4 regions of the Paenibacillus sp. Marseille-Q9583 genome follow, and region 1 is predicted to be linked to each of the others. Evidence: riboswitches for the same ligand, from Rfam matches in the RefSeq annotation. Region 1 holds a riboswitch; each other region holds the start of a gene.
What was found. A riboswitch is a leader RNA that binds a small molecule or an ion and turns the genes downstream of it on or off. The one in region 1 is predicted to bind cyclic di-AMP.
Positions count from the first base shown of each region.

Region 2: it holds a riboswitch for cyclic di-AMP, as region 1 does, so the genes downstream of both, ACWNM1_RS13805 (alpha/beta fold hydrolase) here and ACWNM1_RS23150 (C40 family peptidase) in region 1, are expected to answer to the same signal.
Region 3: it holds a riboswitch for cyclic di-AMP, as region 1 does, so the genes downstream of both, ACWNM1_RS26155 (APC family permease) here and ACWNM1_RS23150 (C40 family peptidase) in region 1, are expected to answer to the same signal.
Region 4: it holds a riboswitch for cyclic di-AMP, as region 1 does, so the genes downstream of both, ACWNM1_RS05080 (hypothetical protein) here and ACWNM1_RS23150 (C40 family peptidase) in region 1, are expected to answer to the same signal.

Region 1 is NZ_CDRJTB010000061.1:24,765-32,259, reverse strand. It holds gene ACWNM1_RS23190 (ATP-binding protein) at 1-688, shown strand, start outside; gene rluF (23S rRNA pseudouridine(2604) synthase RluF) at 678-1,379, shown strand; gene motB (flagellar motor protein MotB) at 1,479-2,297, opposite strand; gene motA (flagellar motor stator protein MotA) at 2,281-3,084, opposite strand; gene ACWNM1_RS23170 (hypothetical protein) at 3,291-3,584, shown strand; gene ACWNM1_RS23165 (4a-hydroxytetrahydrobiopterin dehydratase) at 3,813-4,100, shown strand; gene ACWNM1_RS23160 (c-type cytochrome) at 4,192-4,548, opposite strand; gene ACWNM1_RS23155 (GNAT family N-acetyltransferase) at 4,676-5,161, opposite strand; gene ACWNM1_RS23150 (C40 family peptidase) at 5,417-5,908, opposite strand; cyclic di-AMP (ydaO/yuaA leader) riboswitch at 5,914-6,055, opposite strand; gene ACWNM1_RS23145 (C40 family peptidase) at 6,415-6,843, opposite strand; cyclic di-AMP (ydaO/yuaA leader) riboswitch at 6,897-7,035, opposite strand; gene ACWNM1_RS23140 (hypothetical protein) at 7,250-7,495, opposite strand, start outside.
Region 2 is NZ_CDRJTB010000025.1:55,127-62,621, reverse strand. It holds gene ACWNM1_RS13825 (exosporium glycoprotein BclB-related protein) at 1-61, shown strand, start outside; gene ACWNM1_RS13820 (cysteine desulfurase family protein) at 165-1,277, opposite strand; gene mnmH (tRNA 2-selenouridine(34) synthase MnmH) at 1,329-2,366, opposite strand; gene selD (selenide, water dikinase SelD) at 2,424-3,482, opposite strand; gene ACWNM1_RS13805 (alpha/beta fold hydrolase) at 3,639-4,448, opposite strand; cyclic di-AMP (ydaO/yuaA leader) riboswitch at 4,555-4,739, opposite strand; gene ACWNM1_RS13800 (hypothetical protein) at 4,961-5,134, opposite strand; gene ACWNM1_RS13795 (Nif3-like dinuclear metal center hexameric protein) at 5,220-6,014, opposite strand; gene ACWNM1_RS13790 (endo-1,4-beta-xylanase) at 6,126-7,145, opposite strand; gene ACWNM1_RS13785 (glycoside hydrolase family 43 protein) at 7,174-7,495, opposite strand, start outside.
Region 3 is NZ_CDRJTB010000079.1:1,714-9,208, forward strand. It holds gene ACWNM1_RS26145 (DsbA family protein) at 1-657, shown strand, start outside; gene ACWNM1_RS26150 (disulfide oxidoreductase) at 654-1,118, shown strand; cyclic di-AMP (ydaO/yuaA leader) riboswitch at 1,316-1,474, shown strand; gene ACWNM1_RS26155 (APC family permease) at 1,597-3,414, shown strand; gene ACWNM1_RS26160 (ABC transporter substrate-binding protein) at 3,616-4,623, shown strand; gene ACWNM1_RS26165 (FecCD family ABC transporter permease) at 4,845-5,900, shown strand; gene ACWNM1_RS26170 (FecCD family ABC transporter permease) at 5,900-6,934, shown strand; gene ACWNM1_RS26175 (ABC transporter ATP-binding protein) at 7,010-7,495, shown strand, end outside.
Region 4 is NZ_CDRJTB010000006.1:109,713-117,207, forward strand. It holds gene ACWNM1_RS05055 (histidine kinase) at 1-1,055, opposite strand, end outside; gene kdpC (potassium-transporting ATPase subunit KdpC) at 1,146-1,754, opposite strand; gene kdpB (potassium-transporting ATPase subunit KdpB) at 1,810-3,843, opposite strand; gene kdpA (potassium-transporting ATPase subunit KdpA) at 3,860-5,536, opposite strand; gene kdpF (K(+)-transporting ATPase subunit F) at 5,549-5,626, opposite strand; gene ACWNM1_RS05080 (hypothetical protein) at 5,753-6,169, opposite strand; cyclic di-AMP (ydaO/yuaA leader) riboswitch at 6,359-6,548, opposite strand; cyclic di-AMP (ydaO/yuaA leader) riboswitch at 6,969-7,134, shown strand; gene ACWNM1_RS05085 (hypothetical protein) at 7,280-7,495, shown strand, end outside.

The DNA.
Region 1 (7,495 bases):
CCAATTAGCCGCGGGAGTAGCTCATGAGATTCGTAATCCTCTTACGACGCTAAAAGGATTTCTGCAGCTTCAACAAGAAAAGCAGATTTTGGTCCCCCTCCATATTGAACTGATGTTGTCCGAGCTCGAGCGGATTAATCTGATCGTAAGTGAATTTTTGATTTTGGCCAAGCCTCAAGCTGTTCATTTCCAGGAAAAAGATGTGCGGGATATCCTTGGTGACGTGGTTTCTCTATTAGATAGTCAAGCTCATTTGTTTGGGATTCAGTTTAGTGCGACATTCTCTGAATATCCATCCACCGTACATTGTGAAGTGAACCAGCTAAAGCAGGTATTTATTAACATCGTCAAAAATGCTATTGAAGCTATGCCTGATGGTGGTGTGATTTCAATGGAGTTAAGAAATACTTTAGATTCTGTCTTCATTCTTATTTCAGATCAAGGCGAAGGAATTCCTAAGGACATGCTGCCAAAGCTGGGTGAGCCCTTCTTCACCAATAAGGAGTCGGGAACAGGTTTAGGGCTAATGATTAGCCAACGTATTATTCAGGCTCATAAGGGTCATTTGGAAATACAAAGTGAAGTGGGTCAAGGGACAACTGTTATGATCAAGCTGCCTGCAGCTGGTACGGATACCCCTTGGCTTAATATTAAGGATGAACGGAGTGAAGGACAACGTGAGAATTAATAAATTCATCAGTGAGACAGGGTACTGTTCACGCCGTGAAGCAGATAAGCTGGTGGAAGGTGGTAGAGTTACGATCAACGGACAACCTGCTGTGCTTGGCAGTCAGGCCGTTCCAGGCGATGATGTGAGAATAGATGGTATTGCGCTTGAAACATCAAGCCAGACGGTTTACATTGCGTTAAACAAGCCTGTGGGTATCACTTCAACTACAGAGCAGCATATTAAGGGGAATATTGTTGATTTTGTGGGTCATCATGAGCGAATCTTCCCGATTGGGCGGCTCGATAAGGATTCAGAGGGATTGATTCTGCTTACCAATGATGGGGACATCGTTAACAAGATTTTGCGGGCCGAAGGTCGGCATGAAAAAGAGTATGTTGTTACTGTAGACAGACCGATTACGCCATCATTTATTACCGGCATGTCCAGTGGCGTAAAGATATTAGGTGAAAAGACGCTGCCTTGTGAGGTCACTCGTATTACAGAGCGTGTATTCCGTATTATTTTGACGGAGGGTAAGAATCGTCAGATCCGCCGTATGTGCAGCGCTTTTGGCTACGAGGTTAGAAAGCTGCAACGCATTCGGATTATGAATATTCGTCTAGGGGCATTACAAACAGGAGAATGGCGTGAGCTGTCTGCTGAAGAGAAGCAAGAACTTGGAGCTACACTGAACTATAAACTTCTATAACGCAGAAGAACCTAGATTTGAATACAATGTGTCAAAAAAGAGCTGTTCCATCGGTCTAAGACCTTGGGACAGCTCTTTATGCTTGTAATAGGATAATCATTATTCATCGGAAGGAGCAATACCTGAGAACTCTTTGGTTTCTTGATATTTACGAATAATGGATACTTCAACCCGGCGGTTCTTACTTCGTCCAACAGCTGTTGTATTTTCAGAAATGGGGTGGTACTCCCCATAACCAATCGCACTAAATTTCCGTGGATTCAGATTCGTATTCGTCAGCAAGATCTTCATAAACTGAAGGGCACGATCCGCGCTCAGGTCCCAGTTGGAAGAATAATTGCTATTAGAGATAGGGATATTGTCGGTATGTCCTTGCACGACTACGTCATAATCCGGGAATTGCTGCAGCATGGTTGAGATGGACTTTGCTAATTGACGAGAATCATCTTTAACTACAGCCTGTCCGGAAGCGAACAGCGCGTTATCGCTTATCGTAATCATAAGCTGAGACTGATTGAGCTTAGTGCTAAGAAGATCGGTTAGACCGTTCTTGCTGATATATTGATCAAACTGCTTTTTAAGCTTCTCTAAATCCTCTTGTTCCTTTTGCCGCAGCTTAGCCATTTCTGTTTGTTCGTTTTTCTTGGCTACTGATTTATCCATTTGATCATTTTTTCCTAAATCCTCTTGAGTCTTAGATGGCATTGCCGCCCGCTCTTCAAGAATACCTGTGCCGCCATTAAGAGCGGAACTGAAGGCTTGACTCATCTCTTCGAATTTTTTGGCATCCGTTGCACTCATAGAATACATTACGATGAACAAGGCTACCAGAAGGGTCATAAGATCAGAATATGGCAGTAGCCACGATTCATCGGCGTGTTCTTCATGCTCCTCGTGTCGTTTAGTCTTTTTGCTCACCCGATCCACCCTCCTTCTGATCATTTAACTTAGCTCGTTCCGAAGGTGTCAGGAAGACAGCAAGCTTCTGATTGATGGCAATAGTGGATACACCGGATTGTATGGACAGTAGACCTTCAACCATCATCATTCGAACTTCAATTTCACGTTTGGAAAGTCGTTTTAGCTTATTGGCAATAGGATGCCATAATACGTAACCTGTAAAGATACCGAGTAGTGTTGCAATGAAGGCAGCCCCGATTGCTGCAGCCAATTTGTTCATATCACTCATATCAGCCAGAGCGGCGATAAGTCCAATAACAGCCCCGAGTACCCCGAGTGTAGGAGCATACATACCTGCTTGTGTGAAAATGAGCGCGCCTGCTTTATGTCTATCCTCTGTGGCATGGATGTCCTCCATGAGAACATCGCGGACAAAGTCCTGGTCATTCCCATCAATAATCATCCGCATGCCGTTTCTGAGGAAGTTATCTTCTATTTCATCGACTTTAGATTCAAGAGCCAGTAGACCTTCACGCCGTGTAATAGAAGCCCATTCCATAAACATAGTAATTAATTCCGATTTACTGATTAATTTCTTTTTGACAAAAATTATTTTAAACAGACTTGGAATCTTTTTGACCTCCGAGATTGGAAAGGCCATAAAGATGGAGGCCGCCGTCCCCACTAAGATAATAACGTAAGCAGCGGGTGTGGCTAAAGCGTGAAGAGGAGCGTGCTTGAGGATCATACCCCAAATTACTGCAACTAGACCAAAAATTAAACCGAGTATTGTTGAAATTTCCATTATGCACCTCGTCCATGAGATTATAAGATGTGTTCCGACAAAGCCGCGTATATCATCCTTGAAACAGCGGCAAGGCACTCTGTTCGAAACCGAATAACGTATATTCTTATTTATCGACATCATTCCGTTTTTTGTGAAGTCATTTTTTCGGCTATAATGGATAAGGTAAGTAATTATTCATCTGTGGAGAAAACGGAGTGATACATGTGGGTGTAAAGCATGGTAGAGATTACGGTGAAATTCTGACGGATTTAACCGAGGCTGTCGGACGAATTTCCGATGGGTACTTATTTTTTGAAATGGATCCGGAAGAGTGGCAAGAACTGCCGCAGGAATCCAAGCTGGAGGTATGGGAGGCGCTGGCTGAGGATCTTTTCTTCGCGCTGGGTAATGAACCTATGATTGAGGTGGGGAGCGGCGTTATCATCTACGATAAGGACACGCACCGCATTAATATTTTAGTCGGAGAAGAGGATTTAGCCTCTGTTGTTTTGATTTAAGAAGAGGGGCCGGCGGGGCGTAATTTGCCCGTAGTTAGTAGCCCGTGTTAAAATTGGTGTAGCCGAGTTATAATCGCTGGGATTCTTGAATACATTTAATCGAAAATATTGCCTTTATCCTGGCACATCCCTTGGACCTCAGAAGCTAAGGGATGTTTTGTTTAACGAATAAGACGAGTAAAGGGACCTGCGGATTTTACTGCAATTTTTAGTAAGGGAGGAAACGAATTGTTATTTACCGAAGAAGAACTGCGTGAGCAGATCAGCAAGCTGGAAGGTTGGAAGCTGGAAGAGAATACCATGGTGCGAAAATATATGTTCAGCCAATATATGAAGGGTATTGCTTTCGTTGATGAAGTAGCCACCATTTCAGAAGCCTTTGATCACCATCCACATATTACGATTGATTATAAGACAGTGACTTTACGACTGAAATCAAATGAGGAAGACGGAATTACAGCTCTAGATATTCGAGAGGCACATGAATTTAATGAAGCCTTTGAGAAAAATCGTTAGTGTCGCCCAAACTCATAAATAAACGCCCGTGCGCAGATAGTGAACTATCTTCTGGCACGGGCGTTTTTAGTTGCTTAGGTAGTAGTTACTGTTACTTTTTCTCTGAGAGCCAGAGGGCGACGTTTGCAATCTCCTCAGGGGCTAGCTTTTCTTTAAAGGAAGGCATTTGACCTCGTCCTTTAGTGACGATACTGTAGATTTCTTCAGCATCATGCTGACCGCCTTCATTTTGAAGACTGGGTCCAACTCCACCTTGAAGCTGATCGCCGTGACAGGTGATACAGCTGGCTTTCACGGTTGCTTCGGCCTTTGCCGCATCCAATTGGACTTCCGGCATCGTCGGCTTATTCTGTTCAGCTACCTCTTCTTTACCTGGAAGTGTAAACATAAGTACTACCGCAAAGGCACAGGCGGCAAAAAACAAACCGCTCATGATCCATTTCTGCATCCCAGTTCGTCCCTTCTATGTAAGCTGCTCCCTACATTATAGCTCAAGGTGAAGCGTTATCATAGGGTTTGTGACAAAAAAATGAACGATAATGCCATCAAATCATTGAAAAATATGGAATTTTATATTATTTATCATAGACCATGCAATAAAAAGGTTTGTTTCCTGTGGGGGTTAGGCGTTCATACGTATCGGTAATTGTAAATCCACACTTTTGGTAAGTTCGGATCGCCCGCTGGTTCCAGGTCAATACCTCTAGATCAATCTCACGCTCAGGATAACGAAGCAAGGCTGTTTGCACGATTACATCCATGAATATTTTTCCTAGACCTTGACCACATAGATCAGGGCGCATACCAATCCCCAAGCGAACAACACCTTCCATTGGAAACAACTGCGCGAATCCACACAACATCCCTTGCCCATTTAATATGGAGACATATTGCTCATTCCGTAGCTGCGGGTCACCGAACTCGATTCCAAGAGCCTGCATTTGCTCCCACGGCATCCAGCCGTAAATATTATAAGGGGCAGTGTAATCCCAGTTGCAAATCTCTTCCGCGTGACTGGTCTCCATAGGCGCTACATGAAAAGTAACAGGGGGATTTATCATAAGGTCAAGAACCTCCTTTCACGGGGCGACTTAAAATGTCTTGTATTTCTAGCTTAAAATACTTATGGTCCTTATAAGGAGATCGAAGGCGTTTATGCTTGTAACTAATTATATACAAAAAGAGGCATGGTCGACTCAGAAATTTATGAAGATTATTGTTTTACAAATTCTGAGAGGGGTAAATACTAAATAAGACAAAAAACAAGCTCTTCCCCAAGAATCAACATCTTGGAAAAGAGCCTATGTACGATTTACTTATTGAACATCATCATTATCTTCTGTCTCAGAAGCAACAGAATGATAAGCATCCGTGCTCATAATTCGTTTAGCACCGATGTAGCGTTTCACGTAGTAGCTATCACTCAGGGAGCTAATCGTTACACCGCGTGAGGAAGATGCGTGTGCAAACTTGCCTTCACCGACATAAATACCGACATGGGAGACACCCTTACCACTTGTATTGAAGAATACAAGATCTCCAGATCTTAAATCATCTTGGGAGATAGCAGTACCCATTTGATACTGGGAACCTGATTGGTGTGGTAGGTTTATACCAATTTTATCAAATACATACATTGTAAATCCGGAGCAATCAAATCCATTTGTGGAGATGCCGCCGGATACGTACTTAGTTCCGATGGTCTTGTCGATCACTTTATCCATTTTGGAATCCGCGAAAGCGCTTCCTGCTCCGATGGTGAAAATAATGGAAAAGCTAAGTACTGCTGCTGCTAGCTTCTTCTTCAAAAGTTTATACCCCTTCCGGATGCCTACGAGGTTAGCTTAAGGGTTCGGTTGAAGGTCCCCTATGACCCCTCTAAAAATGGAGGTCAATTCACCCAAAGTTGGTTCCCCCGTTTTCCTAATAGTTAGGAAACTCGGCTGATACTGTTGATTAGGAATAGCTTGTAATCAATACATGACAAAACCTTTGTAAATAACAACTTAATGATTACAAAAATGTTACTAAAATCTTACTGCAGTTATTGTAACAAACAGAGTGCCGCTTGGCAATCGTTTTTAACATAATCATGCAGAAAATTTCGTTTTTTTAAAGACAAAATGCATATGTAAGCGATAATATTAAACTAATTTTTATATTTATTGAAATTTTTATCAAATAAAAGTGTTTAAAGTCCGTTCTGGAGGTGTAAAGAATATAATAAGGCAAAATAAAACCTGGATTCGATTAAGTTAATAATCAAACCCAGGTCTATATAATGTAATTGTGAGGTTATAGTTGTGGGGAAGTATTAATCGTAGGCTATAGCTTGATATGAGGAAGTACTCATTACTCTTTTAGCACCAACGTAGCGATTGGCCCAGTAGGACTGGCTAAGTGAAGTGATGGTCACGCCATATGAAGATGATGATTGTGCGAATTTTCCGTTTCCAACATAAATGCCGACATGGGATACGCCGTTGCCTAATGTGTTAAAGAAAACTAGGTCACCTGAACGTAATTTACTTTTGGCTACAGGAGTTCCGACATTATATTGAGCTTTTGAAGTACGGGGCAAAGAAAGACCCACCTTCTTGAATACATACGTAGTAAATCCAGAACAGTCAAACCCGGCAGTGCTAGTGCCTCCGGTTTTATAGGCAACTCCAATTGTCTTTGAAATAACACTGTCCATCTTAGAATCTGCAAAGGCACTTCCTCCACCAATAGAGAACGCCATCACAAGTCCTAGCGCCGCAGCGACGCATGCTTTTCTTAAATTCTTCAAAAAAATTGTACCCCTTCCAATGCCTGTGAGGTTAGCTTAAGGATTCGGTAGAAGGTTCCCCTATGATCACTGCAAAGCGAGATCAATTCACCCAAAATATGGTTCCCCCACTTCCCGGTGCAAGGAATTCGGCGTTTTATGCACCAGATAGTGACTTATCGACATGACTACGACAAATACATGAAGTTATGTAGAAATCGTTTCAAATGATTACAAACTTGTTACCAATGGAACAGGACTTATTGTAACAAAGTCTTTACGATTTTGCAAATCCTCATAATTTGTCTATAACGCGAAAGAGTCCCAGCTCCTGATTCAGGAACCGGGACTCTTATATTATGTTCTGTAATGCTTCAAATTATTGTGGAAATGCTTTACTGTGCCATAGATGATACTGAGCTGAAATTCCCCACATTTTGAAGAGTGTTGAGGGCAGTGATGAAAGTTGACGAATAAGAAGTGCTGGTAGGCCAGGACAGAAGATACCCGTTAGTCCGCACACTAGCAAAAGGATCAGGCCTGCTGCACCAAGTATGATTGAAATTCCTATTGCCGGAATCAGCGACTTCAAGCAAATGAATAAGGAGGAGAACATCCCCGTGCC
Region 2 (7,495 bases), on a different contig from region 1:
AGGTCTTACCCTTGTAAATACAGTCACTGGTTATGCAAGTGCAGGTTTTACTATTGTGTAATCACTAACACAAACAAAAGCATCTGCCTTCCCCACTAAAGGAGTGACAGATGCTTTTGTTGAAAATTAATGATGCAATGCATTAGCTTTCTAATCTTTCGGGTTCAGAAGCCGCTGTTCTTTAGCTTACCCATAACCTCATCGATCTCCGCTTTAGTCGTATACCGTCCCACACTAAAACGAACCGCTCCCTGCCCAATACTTGCAGAGACATTCATTGCCTTTAGAACAGGTGAAATCAATGTTTCTCCAGAATGACACGCTGAACCTGTTGAGGCAGCCACATCTTCCAGCGAAGCAATCACTTCGTGACCCACCGCTCCAAGAAAACTAACGTTAAGCGTGTTGGGCAATCGCTTATGCCTATGACCATTCAGGTGAATTCTGTCGCCAAATGCCTCCTGCAATCTATCGTAGAAATAATCCGCTACTTCTTTCACACGCTCTCTGGATGCAGAGTCCGAAGCAAGCTCACAGGCTTTTCCTAATCCAATAATATAAGGGGTGTTTTCCGTTCCGGCACGTCTCCCCTGCTCATGACCCGCTCCGTGAATTAATGGTTCGATGTGAATGCCCTCTCGGATGTACAATGCTCCAATCCCTTTTGGCGCATATAATTTATGGCCTGCCAGCGTTAGAAAATCCACCCCTAACTCAGCCACATCAAGCTCTACTTTTCCAGCGGACTGCGAAGCATCGGTATGTATAAGGACACCCCGTTCATGGCAGACCTCGGCTATTTCTTTGATTGGCTGAATCGTGCCCGTTTCGTTGTTAGAGTGCATAATGGAGACTAGTATAGTTTGGTCTGTAAGCTGATTTTTCACATCATTTACCTGCACCATTCCATACGCGTCAACAGGTACATAAGTAATCGTGTAACCCAACTGCTCCAGATACTGACACGGTTTTATTACCGCAGGATGCTCCACAGCAGACACAATAATGTGATTGCCTTTATGTCGATACGTTTGGGCGACGCCCTTGATGACGGTATTATTCGACTCGCTGCCCCCGCTTGTAAAAAGCACCTCACCCGGCGTACAATTCAGGAAATTAGCCACCTGTGTTCTTGCTCGCTCGATTCCGACTTTAGCTTCATGTCCCAAAGAATGACTGCTTGAAGGATTGCCAAAATGACCATAAAGATAAGGAATCATAACCTCTGCTACTTCCTTATCTACAGGTGTTGTAGCGTTATAGTCTAAATAGATCATTTGTTAAGCCGAGCCTCCTCTAAACCCCTCATACTTTACGATACATAAAGCTTATACCTTCTGATTACTTAAAAAAGAGATCACCGCAGCCTCAGCTTCATCCAAATTGTTCACCTTAAAGGTAACTCTCTCAATGCCTTCATACTGAGTAGACGTATAATCGTATTTAGGATCATAGTAGTATTCTAACAGCAGCGCAACAGCCTCTCCGAACATATCAGCTTGCAAGCACCGCTCGATTTCCGCCGCAATGGGGATATGAATTCGCGATTTGATACTTCGAAAAGCTGAAATACACTGATCCTTGTACACTTCTGGTTTATAGTCCTCAAGGATTTGCTGCACTCTGGCTTGTAGTGGCATCTCAATCCAAATCTGTGTTCCGATCTCTTTCTGCTCGGCCATGAATGGGGGCATTACGACCTTCCCAATCTTTTTGCTCTCCGCTTCAAACAGTACATAAGGAGCATCCCCAAGCTTAATTAATTCCTCCATAAGAAGACTATCGAACGTTTTTTGATTGTTTGCATGAAGTCCGATCTCGCCAAAGATAGAACCGCGGTGACCTGCCATTCCTTCCAAATCCAGAACAGGATAGCTCTGTGTCTTCAGGCGGTGCAGCAGGTTTGTTTTACCTGTACCCGTATTTCCATGAATGACATAAGGCTTCGCCTTAAATTCATAGGACTCCAGTTCATCCAGTACCCATTTACGGTAAGCTTTATAGCCGCCAATCAATCGGTAAGCGTGAATATCCATTAAAGAAAGTACGGTCGCAGTTGTACGGCTGCGCATACCTCCCCTCCAGCAGAATACAGCCTTGTCCCCTTGAATCGCAGCAAATTCTTTGACAAAGGAAGGTAGCTTCGCCGCAGCAATCTCCAAACCGCGTTCTTTCGCAGCCTGCACACTTATCTGTTTATACAATGTACCTACTTCAGCTCGTTCCTCATCGTCAAAAAAAGGAATATTCAAACTCTCTGGCAATGTCGAGTCTTTATATTCAGAAGGAGATCGAACGTCGATAACGGTGATCTGCTTCTTATTCTTTAACACTCTTAGTTCTTCCAGTGTAATATCCTGAAACAATGCGCTCTCTCCTCTGGTGGCTAACTTCTTAGGTCGCCTCTAAGCTGAACTCCAGCGTTATTGCGCAGCTATAACTGCAATCTGACCCGGATGTTCTTCCGTTACCTCTCCGATCAATGCTGCTTCCACACCTGCATCTACTAACTCTTTTAGCAAATCCTCACTTTGTTCTGGAGCAACAGAGATCAGCAATCCACCGGAAGTCACAGCATCACACAGAATATAGCGGCTTAATTGGTCCATCTCTTCCGGATATAGAATACTGCCCTCCAAATGGGCAAAGTTATTCTTAGTGCCGCCTGGAACAAAGCCCTGCTCCGCGAGCTCTCTTACTCGTGGCAGCATCGGTACATCGCCTTGACGAATAATCAGTCCGTGATTGCTCCCTTTTGCCATTTCCGAGGCATGTCCAAGCAACCCGAATCCGGTAACATCTGTACAAGCATGTACATCATAGGGCTCCATGATTTCAGCCGCTTTTTTATTCAATGTAGACATGACTGTCGTAAGGCGTGTAGTTTCTTCTGGGGATAGCTGATCCTTTTTAATAGAAGTCGTTAAGATGCCCACTCCGATAGGTTTAGTCAAAATCAGCTTGTCTCCTACCTGCGCACCTGCATTCGTTCTTACTTTGTCCGGATGCACAAGGCCCGTAACGGCCAATCCAAATTTAGGCTCTTTATCGTCGATGGAATGTCCGCCCACAAGCGTTGCTCCTGCTTCCTGCACTTTATCTGCTGCACCGCGCAAAATGTCACCGAGAATGCTTTTGTCCAAAACAGAAATAGGGAAGGCCACAATATTAAGCACTGTAAGCGGCTTGCCGCCCATAGCATAAATATCACTTAACGCATTAGCTGCTGCAATTTGCCCAAAGGAATACGGGTCATCCACGATCGGCGTGAAAAAATCAACAGTTTGCACTAACGCTAGATCATCACTTAATCGATATACCCCAGCGTCATCACTGGTGTCTAGACCTACAAGTAGATCCGGATTAGGAACGGTTGGTGGTAGACTGCGAATAACCTGCATGAGATCGGCGGGACCGATTTTGCAGCCGCAGCCCCCTTTTGAAGATAATGAGGTCAATTTTATGGTTTCGGCTTGAGACATCATGACTCAGCTCCTTTAGATAGTTAATATCGAATATCTTTAATCTTACATCAGTAGACAGCATTGTACAAAATACAGACATACAGAAGAACGCCCCGTAGCCAGTACATACTCCCCGGCTATGGGACGCCCCTCATTTCTCACTTACCACTAAGATCAACTAATCTGCTGAGTTTCCTGCTGTTTCTCCAAAAACCGCTGAAGTATAGCATTAAATTTCTCCGGCTGACACAAATTACTAGGATCTAATGCGTTAGGAATGATCACTAACTGAGCATGTGGCAGCTGAGATACCATATCCTTCATACAATTAACTCCAAATTCACTAAAGTCACCTACAATACATAAGGCGGGACGCTTAAAAGACTTTAAGCATCTAGTGTAATCCACATGGCTCGTAGCCAGCCTTTGCCGATACAATTCCCGTGGACGTTTATCGAGAAGTCCTCTTCTAATCTCGTTATAAGCCAGATTCCAGCGTTCCCGGTACATCATACGAATCGAAGGCAGTACAAGCTCACTTGGAGCGTAATACATTAACCAACTGCAATAAGCAGCCATAAGCTGGATTTTACCGATTATCGTTGACGCCTGACTTCTACAAAAGCTATCCGCGACAACAATCGCTTTTACTCGCTCTGGATATTGCTTCGCAATATGTTGTACGACGAGCCCCCCATAGGCACTCCCAACAAAAACAGCCTCACGAATACCCAAATCATTCAATAGCATAATTATATCTAGACATTGAGTTTCAATAATCTCGTTTGGGGCCTGCAGTAATTCACCTGATTTGCCATTCCCCCGTAAATCACACAGAATCACTTTATATTTATCAGAAAAATACTCCAATTGTGGCTTGAACATACTATGTGTTAATCCATGTCCATGGATAAACACAACCGGAGTCCCTGTTCCATTGATTTCGTAATAGAGCGAAGTTCCATTCAGTTTAGCAATAGGCAAAGTTAACACCTCTTTCATAGATAGGTTCTACAACTATATCTGCTTTTTAACGCAGCAAAAAACCACAGAGGGATTCTCTGTGGCTATTCATCATCAAATACGCCATTCATCCTCTCTCCATACGCTTACGAGGTTAGCTGTCGGATTCGGGCAGTGAGAGTTGCCCTACCTGCATGGATGCATTTATGCACCTGGAACAGGATTCACCCCATAACTAGTACCGATTGTTACACTGGTTCCCAGTTGTTGGTTCCCCCGCTTTCCTTAACGGAAATTAAGCGGACTTCTTATGTAATTGTCAGTTATGTGATGAATCATACTCCGTGTAAGGTTTCTTGTAAAGTTGAGCCGTGGGCAAAATAATGTTGAAAGCCATGCTTTTCATTTCATATTGAGCATACACTTCGTTTTCTCTTTCTTTTTCTCTTGTTTACTCAATATATCTAAAAAAAGCCGAGCGGCCATCAGAGATCAATCCCTGAACCACTCGGCTTCGTTATACAATCATATGGCTACAACAGATCGGCGTTTTTCAATGCATGTTCCCAGCTCGGAAAAAAGAACAGCGCACTTCTCATAAGATCAGGATCGCTTTGCTTCACTTGTTTTTTGCTGATCGAGCTTCCATCGGTTTGAAGCTTTTTGATACGACTTAACACTTCATCAGCCTCCAAAGGAATTTCCATTGAAACACTCCTTTCTCAGTGACCTGGTTTCCAATCATTTTCTCCATAATATGCAAATTTATTCTTCATTTCGGTTTATACGAAATTAAACCAGCTGATAGACCGGTTGTTCAGCAATAAAGTAAGTAGGAATCATTGGGTATTTCTGTGCCAGAACTTCAGCTAAATATTTCATTCCTGGAGCTTCACTTTCCGCATGACCTAACATAATCAGCGCTTTTGATCTGCCTTGGTGGACAGCATCCCTCACATATTCTGGAGTTTCCCATTCGGGGCCCTCGCCAGCAATAATTAAATCAAGATTGTGCTGATTAAAAAGAGGAATAGCCATCGTTCCACCTCCTCTGTAACCTACTAATATCCCCACATGTCTGCATTTCTGGGATAGGTCTCCGGCAGCACGTACATAGGAGATGCCTAGCTTTCTTTTTATATATTGAGCCGCTTCACTTACCGTCATAGCTGGAATCGATAGGATTGTAGCAGTGGATTGCTGCTCAACCACATAGGCTGACCATTCAAGCTCTCGCAGCAAGCCCACCATGATCCCATCCGGTTGATGCCGATGCCAATAATCATGATAACGAAAAATAGCCAGTTCAGAACGCTCGATTACACTCAGTTTCGCAAGATATACAGGGTCATCCTCTAACCACTCACTCGTCTCATGATGACTGTAATACACACCTTCATGTGTGATCAACAAATTGGCGTTCATAGCAACCGTTCGTTCCACAACATATTGCGTAGCGCAAAATGCCGTAACCATCCCTGTAATCACCATTTCTGGATTCCCCGGCTTAAGCGTATCCACAGTCCCATCTATCTGTTCCATAGCTCCTATTAAATCTTCCAGAATCGTTCTAATTGTCACGCTCACTTTAATCCGCCCTTTGAGATCTACTCTACTAATCTATCAACGTATAAATAACCCGCCCTTAATCGATATAAGGACGGGTTCACAGTTCATTATTTGAGCAGCTTGCCCACTCTATGATTTCGTGGCAGAAGTGATAATTCGATGGAAAGCTGGCTTCGGCTTATGCCCTTCATCGAATAGGAACGGCCAGTTCTTCCGACCACGAACAGGGAAATCATCCAGCCAGGTATAGTCATCCGCTGCTCCCCAGAACGTGACCGAACTAATCACGTCCCGGTATTCTCTCAGCAGTGCGAACATCGCTTCATATCGATCTGCTTGAAGTTCGAGCAGCTCAGCAGGTACTGTCTTTAAGTCCATTCGTTTGTCCTCGAAACGGAACATGGATACATCCAGCTCAGTCAATTGAAGCTGAAGTCCTAACGAGGCATATTTCTCAATCGCTGCACGAATATCATCCAGACTAGGATCGTATAAATTCCAGTGTGCTTGCAATCCGACGCCATGGATCGGCACGCCTTGTTCCAATAGCGACTTCACCAGTTTATAAATTTTGTCACGCTTTAATGGATGGGATTCGTTATAGTCATTGTAGAACAACAAAGCCTTTGGATCGGCTTCATGCGCGAATTCAAACGCTTTGGCGATAAAGTCTGGACCAACAATGTCGAGCCACTTCGACTGGCGAAGAAGTTCTTCTCCCTCATCAGCGATTACCTCGTTTACAACATCCCAAGCATAAATTTCTTCCTTATAACGTCCTACAACGGTCTGAATATGTGATTTAACTCGTGCAAGCAGAATCTCTTTGCTTACAGGTCCTCCGCCCTTATCCTCAAACAGCCAGTCCGTTGTCTGGTTGTGCCAAATCAAGGTATGTCCGCGCATCGCCATATGATATTCCCTGGCGAAGGCAACCAGCTGGTCTGCTGCCCTAAAGTTATAAGTGTCCTCAAGTGGATGCAGACTTTCAAATTTCATCTCGTTCTCAGCGGTAATACTGTTGAAATGATAAGCAAGCAAATGCTCCTGTGATTGGATAGTTAATGGGTTGACGGCTGCGCCAATCTTGAAATCCTCTGCGAACACTGTCTTTAGTGCAGGCTCTGTAAAATCACTAGCTTGTCTCAACAAGTTCCCTCCTAACAAACGCTATTCATTATGACCGATAATCGAACCAATCAAAGTGGGCAGGTACCTCAGCTACTTTACCATGACCTGTCGCATATAAACCGATAAGAACACCTGTAAATCCATTTCCTTTTACGGCCTGTGGGGATAATGGGTATGCTGCCGCTGTAGATAGCTTATTCCATTCCTGCCCATCCAAGGAGAACAATAAGGTGTATTCGGTAAACTCCGCCTGTATTTTCAGATAAATTCGCTCAGCTGTAGTTGGTACTTCTGCTTCTACACGGGTTATTCCATCAATAGTTAATTGTGCTGCAATGACTCTATGGCCATCTTTTTGCACCAAGCCA
Region 3 (7,495 bases), on a different contig from region 1:
TTAATTATTAGTTCAATAGCTTTAGTAGTCATCATTTTTGTTGGATTGTTTATGTTAGCTTCGAAAGATGCCGCAAAAAATGCCACTTCGGGAGAACCAGTAGCATTCAATTACAGTGAGCTACCTAGAGTCGGTAAAGAGGATGCACCTGTTAAAATTGTTGAATTTGGAGACTTAAAATGTCCAGCGTGTTCCCAATTTGCAACTTCAGTTAAACCGAAAATTGTTCAAGATTTTGTCAACGAGGGAAAAGCAGCGCTCTACTTTGTAAATATGGCTTTCGTTGGTCCAGACTCTGAAACTGCTTCACTTGCTGCATTATCTGTTTACCATCAGAATCATGATGAATTCTGGAAGTTCTATGATGCTGTATATGCTCAACAAGGTGATGAGAGCGATGAATGGGCGACTGAAGATTTCTTAGTAAGCCTTGCGGAGAAAGAGAAGTTAGCTATCGATTACGAACTGCTGCGTAAAGATATCAAGGATCGTACGTATGCAGATGAGCTGAATAAGGGTATGCAGTTAGCTAGTGAAGCGGGTGTGACGACTACACCATCTCTTTACATTAATGGGGTAATAACTGCGGATCCATTTAACATTGAAGCGATTTCAACTGAAATTAATGACGCCGCAAAAGCTGTGGAGGCAAAGTGACAAAGTTCCTATCTTTTTGCAAGCGTAACTGCCTGTATCTGGCCTGGTTCGTCTCTTTAGTTGCTGTTGCCGGTAGCTTGTATTTGAGCGAAGTATTGAAATATGAACCTTGTAAGCTTTGCTGGTTCCAGCGAATTTTTATGTATCCTCAGTTATTCCTCTTGGGAATAGCGACGTTTCGAGGGGATAAAAGGATTATTCCATATGTACTTCCACTAAGCTTGATTGGTGGCAGTATCTCGATCTATCATTATGCGGAGCAGAAGATTCCTGCGTTAAGTAAAGTGCTTCCTTGTACAATTGGTGTTCCTTGTAATAAGGATTACTTGAACTTTTTTGGATTCATTACGATTCCTTTTCTTGCATTAATCGCTTTTGCTTTAATTAGCATTTTACTTTGGTACGGACGCAAGGAAGAAGAAGTGATGGAGTTAGATAACGAGGAAAGTTTAGGATTTTGATTTTTCAACTTTGAGGGACCGAAAAAGATGTGAAAAATGATTAAAAACACGGCCCAGAGGGATAATTGAAGAGAATGAAAGAAAGCATCCAATAAGACGCTATATTTGCGGTTATTGGATGTTTTTTCATTCTATTTTCATTTTTTTCAACGCTTTACTGTATACACTTTGTAGACTAATATTAGACCTTGTGAGAAGTTGAATATGCGCTGAATTTTCTAAGGGAAAACGGGGGAACCAAACTTGGCATATGTGCCAATGGGGTGAATCGGAATGGGTCGATTAGACTTATACCGTAGGGCTAAACCACAGCCCGAATCCGCCAGCTAACCTCGTAAGCAAAGGTGGGATAATGACCATGCATAGCATGCGGATCATTTCCGTATGCTATTTTTAGTGTCTGCATTTATGAATCCACCAATGAAAACAGCGCGCGGAAATTCCGTTTCAGCTCCCAAAGAAAGGAACTGTATCCACCATGGTAAGCAAGGTAAAACGACTATTGATCGGGCGTCCGATGAAGTCGAACGAACTCGATCATGAAAAGTTATCCAAGGTTAAAGCACTGGCTGTCCTGTCTTCTGATGCGCTCTCGTCTGTAGCCTACGGAACGGAACAAATTTTGATTGTACTGGTGGCTGCGGGGTTTACTGCCATCTGGTATTCCCTGCCAATTGCCTTAGCCGTATTGGGCCTGCTGGCCATCCTGATTTTATCCTATCGGCAGACAATTTACGCTTATCCTCAGGGAGGCGGAGCTTACATCGTTGCCAAGAGTAATCTTGGTGTTCCGACAGGGCTCTTAGCAGGAGGGTCTTTGTTAGTGGATTACATTCTGACCGTAGCTGTTAGTGCGTCGGCAGGGACGGATGCGATCACATCGGCTTTTCCAAGTCTTCATAATCACACCGTTCTTATTGCAGTATCTGTTATTATTTTACTTACTTTGATTAATCTTCGCGGAGTTACAGAATCAGCTTCATTCATCGCAATCCCAGTGTATTTGTTTGTGGTGTCGATTGTAGTGTTGATTATCTCCGGTGTTATTAAATATGCAGCAGGTGGCGTGCATGCGAATGTCCCTGAAATTGGCTCTGCTGTTTCTAATGTTAGTTTGTTTCTACTATTAAAAGCCTTCAGTTCTGGCTGTTCAGCGCTTACGGGTGTAGAGGCTGTATCTAATGCCATTCCAAACTTTAAAGCACCTGCTGAAAAGAACGCAGCCAAGACCTTAATGGTCATGGGGGTTATACTTGGATTTATGTTTACAGGTATCACACTACTGGCGTATTGGTACGGCATAGTGCCTGATGAAAAGGCAACGGTTGTTTCTCAGATCGCTGAATCGACCTTTGGCCGCGGAACCTTATATTTTTTCATTCAAGGTATCACAGCAGTAATTTTGTTCTTGGCAGCTAATACAGCTTACTCAGCGTTCCCGCTGCTCGCATTCATGTTTGCAAAAGATAAATATATGCCACATGCTTTTATGGTTCGTGGAGACCGTCTAGGTTTCTCTAACGGTATTATTTTTCTAGGTGTTCTGTCTGCTGTGCTTGTAGCTGCATTCCATGGAAATACAGAAAGCTTGATTCCACTTTATGCGGTTGGTGTATTCATTCCTTTCACATTGTCACAGCTAGGAATGATGGTTCATTGGTTTAAAACAAAACCAGCGGGATGGAAAAAAAGATTTGTTGTAAATACCATCGGTATGCTGACTACATTGACGATTACGCTTATTTTTATCATCACTAAATTCTCAAGCGTATGGATGGCTTTCATTTTCTTACCTGCTGTAATGTTTGTGTTCCACCGGATTCACAAGCACTATTTGAACACTGCAGATCAGCTTCGTATATGCCCGAGTACAGATAAACCTTTGATTAAGGGCAGTACAGTTGTTGTTCCTGTTGCGGGTGTAACACGTGCTGTACTACATTCCATCAGCTATGCCAAGTCTCTAACGGATAATGTTGTAGCCGTGTATGTTGGCTTTGATGAAGAGGACATTCAAAAAATGGAGCAACGATGGGAGGAATGGAATCCGGGTGTACGCCTGATTGTACTTCGTTCCAGATATCGCAGTATTATTCGTCCGTTAGTGAAATTTATTGATACAGTGGAGTGGAAGACCGCAGCGACGGATCATATCACAATTCTGATTCCACAGTTTATAACTAAACATTGGTGGCAAGCCGTACTTCATAATCAGACCAGCTTTTTAATCCGTTCGTATCTAATGAATTCAAAAGATGTTGTAGTTGCGACTGTCCCATATCATTTGAATAAATAATGGATCATTAAGGAGAGGCTATATCCGGAACGTTCGGAATATAGCCTTTTTTGTCTTTTTAAGAAGGGAATTATTGCAAATCCACAAAATTTAAAATTTATATGTTGACATAGAGAATGAGAATCAATATCATTTAAAAGTGAGACTGAGGTAGTCAACACCTATGAATAACATAGGATGTATACACTAGGAGGGTATTTAATGTTTTTGTTTAACAGAAAAAGATTTGGAAGCATGAAATTAACGATGGTCGGATTAATGGTGATGGTGCTATTCTTATCCGCTTGCGGTAATAATAATCCTGGTAACGCTTCAAACGCAGGAACAGAGCCAACGACGGCACCTACTGCTGAAACTACAGAAGCTCCTACAGCTCCTAAGACGTTAACGGATGCAATGGGACATGAAGTAGCGATTCCAGCTAATCCTGGGCGTGTACTGGGTTCTTATTTGGAGGATGCTTTGGTAACTCTAGGTGTGACTCCAGTAGCGCAATGGTCAGTGACTAATGGTATTCAAGATTATCTGTCCACTGAATTGAAGGATGTTCCTACGATCAGCTACGATCTTCCGCTCGAGGCAGTAACTAGCTTCGCTCCGGATCTTATCCTCATCCCATCGGAGTCATCTGTACAGAATGGTATCTATGACCAACTGAATAAGATTGCACCGACTTATGTGATTGGGGATAAGCTAAATCAAGATTGGCGTAAATCGCTACTCAAGATAGGTGAAATTCTGAACAAGACCCCTGATGCAGAGAAAGCCATTAAAGATTATGAAGACAAGGCGGCTGCAGCGAAAGAAAAGCTTAAAGGAGCTATTGGAGAAGAGTCCGTGGCGATTTTATGGTTGGTACAAAAGAACTTCTATATTGTAGACGAAACCCGCAGCAGTGGTGCTGTATTATATACAGACCTTGGTGTAAAGCTGCCTAACTTAGTAACAGAAATTCCTGTTGGTACAAGAGCTACTTGGAATCCAATTTCGCTAGAGAAGCTTTCTGAGCTGACAGCAGATCATATTATCCTTGTAAATAGTGATAAGACTGAGGGTTCGGAGATTCTGGACAGTTCAATTTGGAAAGGAATCCCGGCTGTAAAAGCTGGTAATGTACATGAAATGAGCTCAACAAGCAGTTGGCTATACAGTGGTGCTAACGCTGGTGGCAAAATTATTGACGATGTGTTAAAAAGTTTTGTGAAATAAAGAGTCGTAATTCACCATGAATGAGACTGATCATTTGGGTGGGGAAGGGCGTGCAGATCAAGTATCTTAGGATACTTAGATCTGCACCATTTTTTTATAAACCATTCCTGTATTACTGAAAGAGAACTCCTACAATTGTACAACCTAATTTTTTTTGCGATAATGAGAATGATTGTTGTTATCATATAGACCATTGTAACTATCGATTAAGGAGACGACTCATGGTTTCACCCTCAGATTTCGCGCATCGTAATAAAAATGATACACAAAAAGCTCTACATACCCGACCGACAGCTGCAATGGGTATTCTACTGATTGGACTCGCTGCCATTGCCTTTGGACTGGCACTTTCGGTCTCGGTGGGTGCGGCAGATATCAGGCTAGCTACGGTATGGGAAGCAATATTTCATTTCAATCCAGATTTACAAAAACATCAGGTGATAAGAGAACTGCGATTTCCACGCGCGATAGCAGGTGCTTTGGTCGGTGCTTGCTTCGCAGTAGCAGGGGCAATCATGCAGGGGATGACAAGGAACCCTCTTGCGGATTCAGGTCTGTTAGGCTTGAATGCGGGAGCAGGTGTAGCGCTGGCCATAGTTTTTGCTTTTGCACCTTCGCTCTCCTTTACTTCACTTATGTTGTTTTGTTTTATAGGTGCTGCTATAGCGTCTTTTATCGTATTTGGAATCGGGTCACTATCTTTTAATGGCCTTACACCTTTACGTTTGACGCTGGCAGGTTCCGCGGTTAGTGCACTACTGGTTGCTGTTAGTCAGGGCATAGCTATTCTTTTTAACTTATCCCAGGATATAGCCTTCTGGTTGGCTGGCGGAATGGGTGGGGCAAGCTGGACTCAGATCAAGATTATCTTCCCCTGGGTGTTCGTGGCATTAATCGCAGCGATGATGTTAGCGCGGTCTGTCACCTTGCTCAGCTTAGGAAGAGAAGTTGCAGTTGGTCTGGGGCAGCGGACAAGATTAGTACAGTTGGCATGTATGATTGTTGTAGTAGTTCTTGCCGGAAGTGCAGTCTCAATGGTTGGCCCGATTGCTTTTATAGGACTAATTATTCCACATGTAGCACGTTATTTCGTTGGAGTAGATTATCGCTGGATCATTCCTTGCTCGGCAGTTCTTGGGAGCTTATTGATCATCTTTGCGGATATCGCCGCTAGAATGATAAATGCCCCTTATGAGACGCCGCTAGGCGCATTAATTGCCATCATCGGTGTACCTTTCTTTATTTACTTAGCGAGTAAGCGGAAGGGGGAGCTGTAATGCACAGAACAACCCTTTCTCCCAATGATAATGAACGCCGTACACGTGCTATTACAGTGTTATCGCTCCTTGCCATATTGATCGTTGTTGTTTTTATTGTCAGTATGAATACAGGATTTATGCGTCTATCCCCACGGGAGGTACTACATACACTGCTGGGTGATGGAACTCATCAGCAAAAGCTTATTTTATTTGATTTCAGATTACCTCGCATCGTAATTTCATTGTTGGTTGGAGCGGGCTTTGCGGTGTCAGGCTGTATTTTACAAAGTCTCGCAAGAAATGCACTTGCCGAACCGGCTACGCTGGGCATAAGTGCGGGTGCTGGTTTTGCGGTAATCATTTTTATCTCGTTTTTTCCGGCTACAACAGCAGCTCCGGTATTTGTCTTACCGCTCTTAGCGCTTGGTGGGGCTAGCTTAACCGCCGCTTTAATCTATATTCTTGCTTATAGAAAAGCAGATGGTCTATCTCCAACAAGGTTGATCCTTATCGGGATTGCAGTCGCTGCCGGAATTAACGCTTGCCAGCTGGTGTTGGCACTTCGGCTTGATCCCAATAATTATCAGTTTGTAGCGACTTGGATCGCCGGGAAAATATGGGGTGGCGATTGGAGATTCGTCCTTGCTCTCCTACCTTGGATAGCGATTCTGTTACCGTTCGCCTTCTATAAAGCCCGTATTCTTAATGTATTGAATCTAGGGGACCATACTTCAGTAGGACTTGGAATGCGAGTGGAGAAGGAGCGTATTCTCCTTCTAGTGACAGCAGTTGCGCTTGCCGGCTCCTGCGTTGCTGTAAGTGGGGGAATTGGCTTTGTAGGCCTAATTGCACCACATCTTGCCCGCAAGCTTGTGGGACCCCGTCATCAGATATTATTGCCCGCTAGTGCGTTGACAGGGGCGCTTCTTATGATTACTGCTGATACTATCGGCAGATGGGTGTTACAGCCTGCAGAAGTTCCAACAGGCATCGTAGTTGCGATCATTGGTGCACCTTACTTTTTATATTTACTCGCCAAATCGAAAGCATAATCCGTACGAAGCGAGTTTTACTATGTAGTTCATTCTAGGAGCATCGCTCCATAAAACTTTTAAGGAGTTGTTAACATGTCAGAACGTTTGAACACAGAAGAGTTAAGTATTGGGTATGCAGAGGCTACAATTGTTAAAGGGTTGAACTTAACTATCCCTACGGGAAAAATAACTGCACTAGTGGGCGCTAACGGTTCTGGTAAATCTACAATTCTTAAAACAATGGCCCGGATCATGAAGCCTAAGAGCGGCAGTGTAATGTTGGACGGCAAATCGATCCATAACTTTTCAACGAAAGAGGTAGCTCGTCAGCTTGCGATCTTACCGCAAAACCCAACGGCTCCAGACGGACTAACGGTCTCTGAACTTGTCAGTTATGGCCGTTTCCCGCATCAAAAAGGATTTGGCACAATGACAGCAGAGGATCGCAGCATTATCTCTAACGCAATCACTGTTACAGGTATGGAGCCTTTCCATGACCGTCCGATTGACCGCTTATCTGGAGGACAACGTCAGCGTGCTTGGATCGCTATGGCATTGGCGCAAGAAACTGACATTCTA
Region 4 (7,495 bases), on a different contig from region 1:
CCTTTCCATAACTCCTGCCAAGCGGTCTGCTTGGAGTGTCCCATAACGATCCGGGTAATATTGTGCCGGGTTGCGTATTTTACTAACAGACGAGGGATCTCCCGCTTCGAGCGAAAGGTGATTTCCTCCATAGAAGCACCAATCTTCTCGGTCAGCTTCCAGAGGGAACGCTTAAAGGTAGCTGCTTCCTTAGAAAGGGTGAGGCCCTGCTTCCAGAATGACACCACTGACAGTTCCCCATTTAGCCGCTTGGCGATCTGCTGTCCACGCCTTATATGGATCGAGCCATTCCAATAATACTGTGCGGAGACCAGCACCTTCTCTGCGATCCCCGAAGCTCCCTGCAGCCCTTGTTCTTCCCGGTGTTTCTCCAGCGAGTCATTAACATCCTCAGCGACCATCCGAAGTGCCAGCTCCCGCAGCTTGCTTAAATTCCCCTTATTAAAAAGCGATCTCTGCTGGCGCTTACCTAAATGGCCATCGGACAAGCGCTGAAGTATTTTTTCAGGGGTCACATCAATTAGAACGATATCATCGGCAAGGGTAAGCACCTCAGCGGGAAGAGAATGCTCTACCTCAATCCCGGTCCATTTCCGTGCCAGATCCGCAGCACCTTCTAGTTCGTATACATTTACAGTTGTGATGACACTAATCCCATTGCTCAATAAGTATTTGATATCGTCCAGTCTTCCAGATCTCTCCGCACCCTCGCGATTCTGGTGGGCCAAGCCATCGGTTAGCACAACTTCTGGATTACGTGCCACAATAGCTTCTACATCAAGATCCTTCTTCTCTATATCTTTCTGAAACCAATGAATACTTGGTATGCGTTCCAAATCGCCCAGCTGATCCTTAGTTTCTGGACTCTGATTCGTCGAAACCGCACAGATCACAACATCGATTCCCTGCGCTTTTAGCGCCTGGCCCTCACGCAGCATCTGATACGTTTTGCCCGACCCACTGACCGGACCGATATAGATCTTCAGACGTCCCCGATGCAGCTCATAGATAGAGAGCAGCAGCTCCTCCGGCGTCTTCCTCCGGTATGTTCCCATCAAGACCACTCCTTATTAACCCCGATCATGCACTAGAAAGCAAGATATCCCTGCCCGATTCTAGTAATCTGGCAGGGACATTTACTATATTTATTTGTTCGATAGTTTCAGTAGATCCATGTTCAGCTTCAACACATTGACCCGTTCTTCACCAAACAACCCTAAGTCACGACCCTCGATATGCTTATTTACAAGCTCTTCCAGCTGCGACGCAGGAATACCAGTTAAATTGCTAATCCGAGGAATCTGCACCATAGCTGAAGCTGGTGTGATATGCGGATCAAGCCCCGAACCCGAGTTGGTGACCAAATCAACTGGCAATTTGTTCACGGGCACATCCGGATTATCGAGCTTCCACTGCGTAATGAAATCCTTTGTCCGCTGCAGCATATCCGGATTGGATGGAGCGTAGTTATTGGAACCTGAAGCTTCTGCTTTATACTCAATACTAGACACACGACCATGAAATAAAGCTGGATTGGTAAAGTTCTGCCCGATGAGTTCCGAGCCTACAACTACTCCAGCATCATTCTTAAGCAAGCTGCCGTTCGCCTGCGACGGCATTAGAACCTGGGCAAGCGCTGTAGTTGTCAGAGGATAGATCACTCCGCAGAGAACAATAAATATTAGACTTAGTCGTACAATAATGAAGAAATAAGCACCTTTCGATGATGATAACTGCTCTTCAGTGTCCTCCATGGCGTTTCCGTTATTCACGATGCTCTCACCCTTTCAATGATTAGTCAACACGTCGTTAAATCCATACACTTACGATCATATCAATGAGCTTGATGCCAGCAAATGGAACAACCACTCCGCCTAGCCCATAGATAAATATATTGCGTCCAAGCAGCTTCGTAGAGCTCATAGCTTTATACGATACACCCTTCATAGCCAGTGGGATGAGCAGGGGAATAATAATCGCATTAAATATTAAGGCGGATATTATAGCCGAGCTTGGCGAGCCTAGTCCCATTACATTCAGGGCTTCCATTTCAGGAATGGCGAGCATGAACATCGCCGGAATAATGGCGAAATACTTCGCGATATCATTCGCGATACTAAAGGTTGTTAACGCACCCCGCGTCATCAGCAGCTGTTTACCAATCGCCACGACCTCAATAATCTTCGAAGGGTCAGAGTCCAAATCGACCATATTTGCTGCTTCCTTAGCAGCTGTAGTACCGCTATTCATGGCTAAGCCCACATCAGCTTGTGCAAGGGCAGGGGCATCATTTGTACCATCCCCGGTCATGGCAACCAGCTTACCCTCGTTCTGTTCGCGGCGAATGACTGCTATTTTATCCTCAGGTGTACTTTCAGCGATGAAATCATCTACACCGGCTTCACGGGCAATCGTAGCTGCGGTGAGCGGATTGTCACCCGTACACATGATGGTCTTGATCCCCATTTTCCGCAGCTCATCAAACCGCTCTTTCATGCCTGGCTTAACGGTATCCTTCAAGTAAATAAGTCCATAGATCCGATTGTCTACTGCAACCGCTAATGGGGTCCCCCCCATCCGGGCGATAGCATCAGAATTACTGTCGAGGTTCGCGGGAATGACTCCGCCTTTCGACTGTACCCATTTCTTCACGGAGTCTACCGCACCTTTGCGTACGCAGCGTCCATCTTGCAGGTCAATACCACTCATCCGAGTTTCGGCCTTAAACTCTACGAATTCGCCACCTTCAGCAAGCTTGCTGTCATAGCTGCGTTCCAGCTTTTTGGCCAGCTCAATTACAGAACGTCCCTCAGGCGTCTCATCCTTTAGGGAACTGATGGCCGCCCATGCCGTAAGCTCCGCTTCGGATTCATTTCCGACAGGTACAAATTCACTAGCCATCCGGTTCCCAAAGGTAATCGTACCGGTCTTATCTAGGATCATCGTATTAATATCACCAGCAGCCTCAACGGCCTTACCCGACATCGCGAGTACATTAAACTGGGTCACCCGGTCCATACCCGCTATTCCGATTGCGGATAGTAGTCCCCCGATAGTTGTCGGGATCAGACAGACCAACAAGGCGATCATAACCGGAATATCAAGATCAACGCCTAGATAAGTTGCAATCGGCCGCAAGGTCACTACTACAATTAGGAAAATCAGCGTCAGACTGATCAAAAGCGTATTAAGTGCGATTTCATTCGGTGTCTTCTGACGTTTCGCCCCTTCCACAAGGGAGATCATTCGATCTAGAAACGACTCACCAGGATCACTTGTAATTCTGACTTTAATCTCATCACTGACGACCCGTGTACCGCCTGTAACGGAGCCAAAGTCCCCACCAGCCTCCTTGATTACAGGTGCAGATTCACCTGTAATCGCTGATTCATCTACGGAAGCCAGCCCTTCAATCACTTCACCGTCACCAGGAATGAGTTCTCCCTGACTGACGATGACGATATCCCCTTTACGCAGTTCGGAGGAGGAGACTGTCTTCACCGTCCCTCCAACCAGTTTGTTGGCAGTGATATCTTGTTTCGTTTTCTTAAGCGAATCAGCTTGGGCTTTACCGCGGCCTTCCGCCAGTGCTTCAGCGAAGTTCGCAAACAGCACTGTAAATAGCAGAATGAACAACACTGTGATATTGAATCCTATCGATTGCTCAGCATTAAAATATCCAGGAGCCAGCACCATGAGGAGTACAATGATCGTACCGACCTCTACCACGAACATGACTGGATTTTTGATTAGCGTTACTGGGTTAAGCTTTATAAAGCTATCCTTTACAGCGCTTAGGAGTATGGGTCCCGTCAGCAGCTTTTTTCTTTTTACAGTACTCATCTTATTCTCCCTCTTCCTACCGTAAGGTTAGATATTCTGCAATGGGGCCGAGTACAATGACCGGCAGGAATGTCAGCGCACCGATAATCACTACTGTACCGATCAGAATTCCCGTAAACAGTCCATTGTCTGTGCGGAATGTGCCAATTGTCTCAGAAACCGGCTTCTTCTGAAGCAGAGAACCTGCTACCGCCAGCATTGCGATAATAGAAACATAACGACCTAGCAGCATGACAATCCCGGTTGTGACATTCCAAAAAGTTGTATTGTCTGCAAGACCTTCAAATCCTGAGCCATTGTTCGCGGCAGAAGAGACATATTCATATAACACTTGGCTGAGTCCATGGAATCCAGTATTCGTAATCGCCCCTTGCCCCAAATCGGTCAGGAACGCAGCTGCAGTTGGCACAAGAATAATGAACGGATGCACAAGGATCGCAATGGCAATCAGCTTCATCTCCTTGGCCTCTATCTTCCGTCCGAGGAACTCCGGTGTCCTGCCGACCATCAAACCGCACAGGAAGACACCCAGAATCGCGTACATCAGCATATTAATCAGTCCGACACCTTTACCACCGAAGACATTGTTGAGCATCATCAATGCTAGAGGCGTAATGCCTCCCAGCGGTGTCAGCGTATCATGCATATTGTTAACACTACCTGTCGTAGCTGCGGTTGTTACTGAAGTAAACAAGGAAGACTGCGGTATGCCGAAACGCACCTCTTTACCTTCCATGCTTCCTTGTGAAGATTCGATTCCTAGTGCATTGATCGCCGGATTACCTTTTGATTCAGCATAGAAGTTTAGGCTTAATAGCAGAACAAACAAGGTCATCATTGCGGTAAAAATTACCCAGCCCTGACGTTTGTTCTTGGCAAACAATCCGTACATATAAGGGAGCGAAGCTGGCAGCATCCACATAGAGAGAATCTCCAGAACGTTCGTAAGTGGATTAGGGTTCTCAAAAGGATGGGATGAATTGGCCCCGAAGAAGCCGCCACCATTCGTGCCCAGATGTTTGATCGATTCCAAAGAAGCTACTGGACCGATAGCAATTTGTTGTGTTTGGCCCTCTAATGTAGTGACTTCAAGTGATGGCTTGAGCGTTTGTGGCACATGCAGTCCTACCAGCACCAATGAAACTAACAAAGCTAGCGGAATGAACACACGAATATGTGCTTTGACGAAATCCTCGAAGAAGTTCCCGACTGATTTCCGTCCCGTGATTCCTCTGACAAAGGCAACTGCAACAGAAAATCCGCTCGCTGCAGATGTGAACATCATCATCGTGATGACAGCCATTTGTGAAAAATACGAAAGCCCCGTCTCCCCGCTATAATGCTGCAGGTTCGTATTGGTCATAAAGCTGATCACTGTATTGAATGAAAGCGTCTGTTCCATATCCGTAATTCCATTTGGGTTTAACGGCAATCCCCGCTGCAATCTAAGAACAATGTAACTGAAAGTGACCAATACGATATTTGTTAACACAAAGCTGAGCGCATACTTCTTCCAAGACATTCCGTCCCGTTTTTTCAGGCCGATCAGCTTATAAATTCCTTTTTCCATACCTCCAAACCATCGATCCGTACGGTTCGGTTCATTAGAAAATACATAATATAAATACGTGCCCATCGGCTTAACCAGCAAGATAAGAATTACGATTACAGCAACTATTTGCAAAATGCCCATGAATGCCCCTCCTTAAAATTTCTCCGGATGAATCAATGCGTAAACCAGATATACAAACAACAGTAGGGTAACAGCGATTACTAGAATCACAACTTATCCCTCCCTGTATCCTCAACTACACCTGCGCACCAGCGCATAAATCCATAAAACAACCCGTAAATTACAGCTAACGAAGCCACCATATACAGATCCATCATATCTACCGCACTCCTTCTTTTATCCTTGATGAGGTGATTTATCGATTAGAAAATCAGCATCACCACTATGAGAATAGATTACATAACTTGCACCAAGTCTTTTATAGACCAATCTAGGATTTATTGAGCTTGTGATTACAAAAATCGGCTGTGTAGTCCAGGTGCGGCACATCTGAATGTAGCGGCAGCATAACGTAAAGCTGCTCTCGAACAGATATACCCGTCCTACCGGGAACGGTGGGCGAAACCAAGTATTCTGATGGCGGGTATCAACTAGAACGACTTGTTCAATCCCCATCTCTTCGAGTAGGGCCTTCTCAGGCAAGTTGTTGGTCAATCCGGCCATCTTAATGCCTCTGAATTTTAGAAGCTTAATAAAATGTTCGCCTGCCTTCGTTGGCGCACATACCAGTACATATTCATTCTGATCTGTCATCTCTTATTCTCCTCAAATGCTTTGCTTGTAAGATCAGAGCTTGATCACCCTGATCTTGAAAGAAAGCTACCGCTAATGATGAATATAACGACCTCTTCGTGAGGTTTTCCATAAATGCTTTGCTTAAAAAAGCACAGCAAAAAGCCACAAAGGATTCTCCTCTGTGGCTCGCTAGCGGTCACATTGCACTCATCCTCTCTCCATACGCTTACGAGGTTAGCTGTCGGATTCGGGCGGTGAGAGTCGCCCTACCTGTATAGATGCGAGCTCACTCACATCTTCTACAGGATTCACCCCATAACCGGCTTCCGACTCTCACATCGTCTGCCGATTGTTGGTTCCCCCGCTTTCCTTATCGGAAATTAAGCGGATCAAATATTCGATTGTTGTTGAAACAGGAGTAATCATACCCTTATGCAGGAAGTATTGTAAAACCTGATTGATGCCAAAATAATGCAAATTAAAAACTATTTTCGCATTGGATAGCGCTTACTTGATATCCAATCTCTCTATATCTCTTGTTTACTCGAGTTTCAATCCATTAGCGAAAAACGCTCATACCATGTGATTTTATTCACCACGATTAGTGAAATGACCAAAAATCGCCTTTATAAGAAAGGAAACAAGAAAGCGAGATTAAGCGAGGAAGAAGCCCGATAACACGCAATAAATACCTATTTGGTTCCCTTTTTCGTCGTAGTCGGCAGGATTTGGTTTAAATTGCGCTCAAAAGAACACTTTCTGTTTTTACAGAAACACCTTGAAAAGAGTATGATTCGGGTTGAATCTATTTCACGAAATACATTCAACGCTGAGTTCCTGCAATTGCAGGGAACGGGGGAACCATCAGGTCATATGGCCTACTTGGGGTGAATCCGAAGGAGACTGTTCAAGTCTCACATAGGTAGGGCGACTCTCACCGTCCGAATCCGACAGCTAACCTCGTAAGCGTAAAGAGAGAGACCCTTGATCCGCCACGCTTTGGCACAGGTGTGTGTATACCTGTATTCCAAAACCGCAGCAGAGGTCCTCCTCTTGCTGCGGTTTTTGCGTTACCTGATTCTTTAACTGAATCTATAGGGTGATAGCATGCTGGACGGGGTGAAAGGAATGAAACATTATTATTGGGGAACTCAGCAAGGGCTACTTGAGCCGATAAGTCTAAACTATGTTTGCTTTGGAGCGTTATGGTTCGAAGAGGATCATCATAGAACAATTGTCGGCTACGCATTTGGTCAGAACCAGATTGACACATTGCGCCATTTCAGCAGCTCTTCTACTTGTGAACGCTGTATGGACCGAAAGATTATATACGAAATATATAAA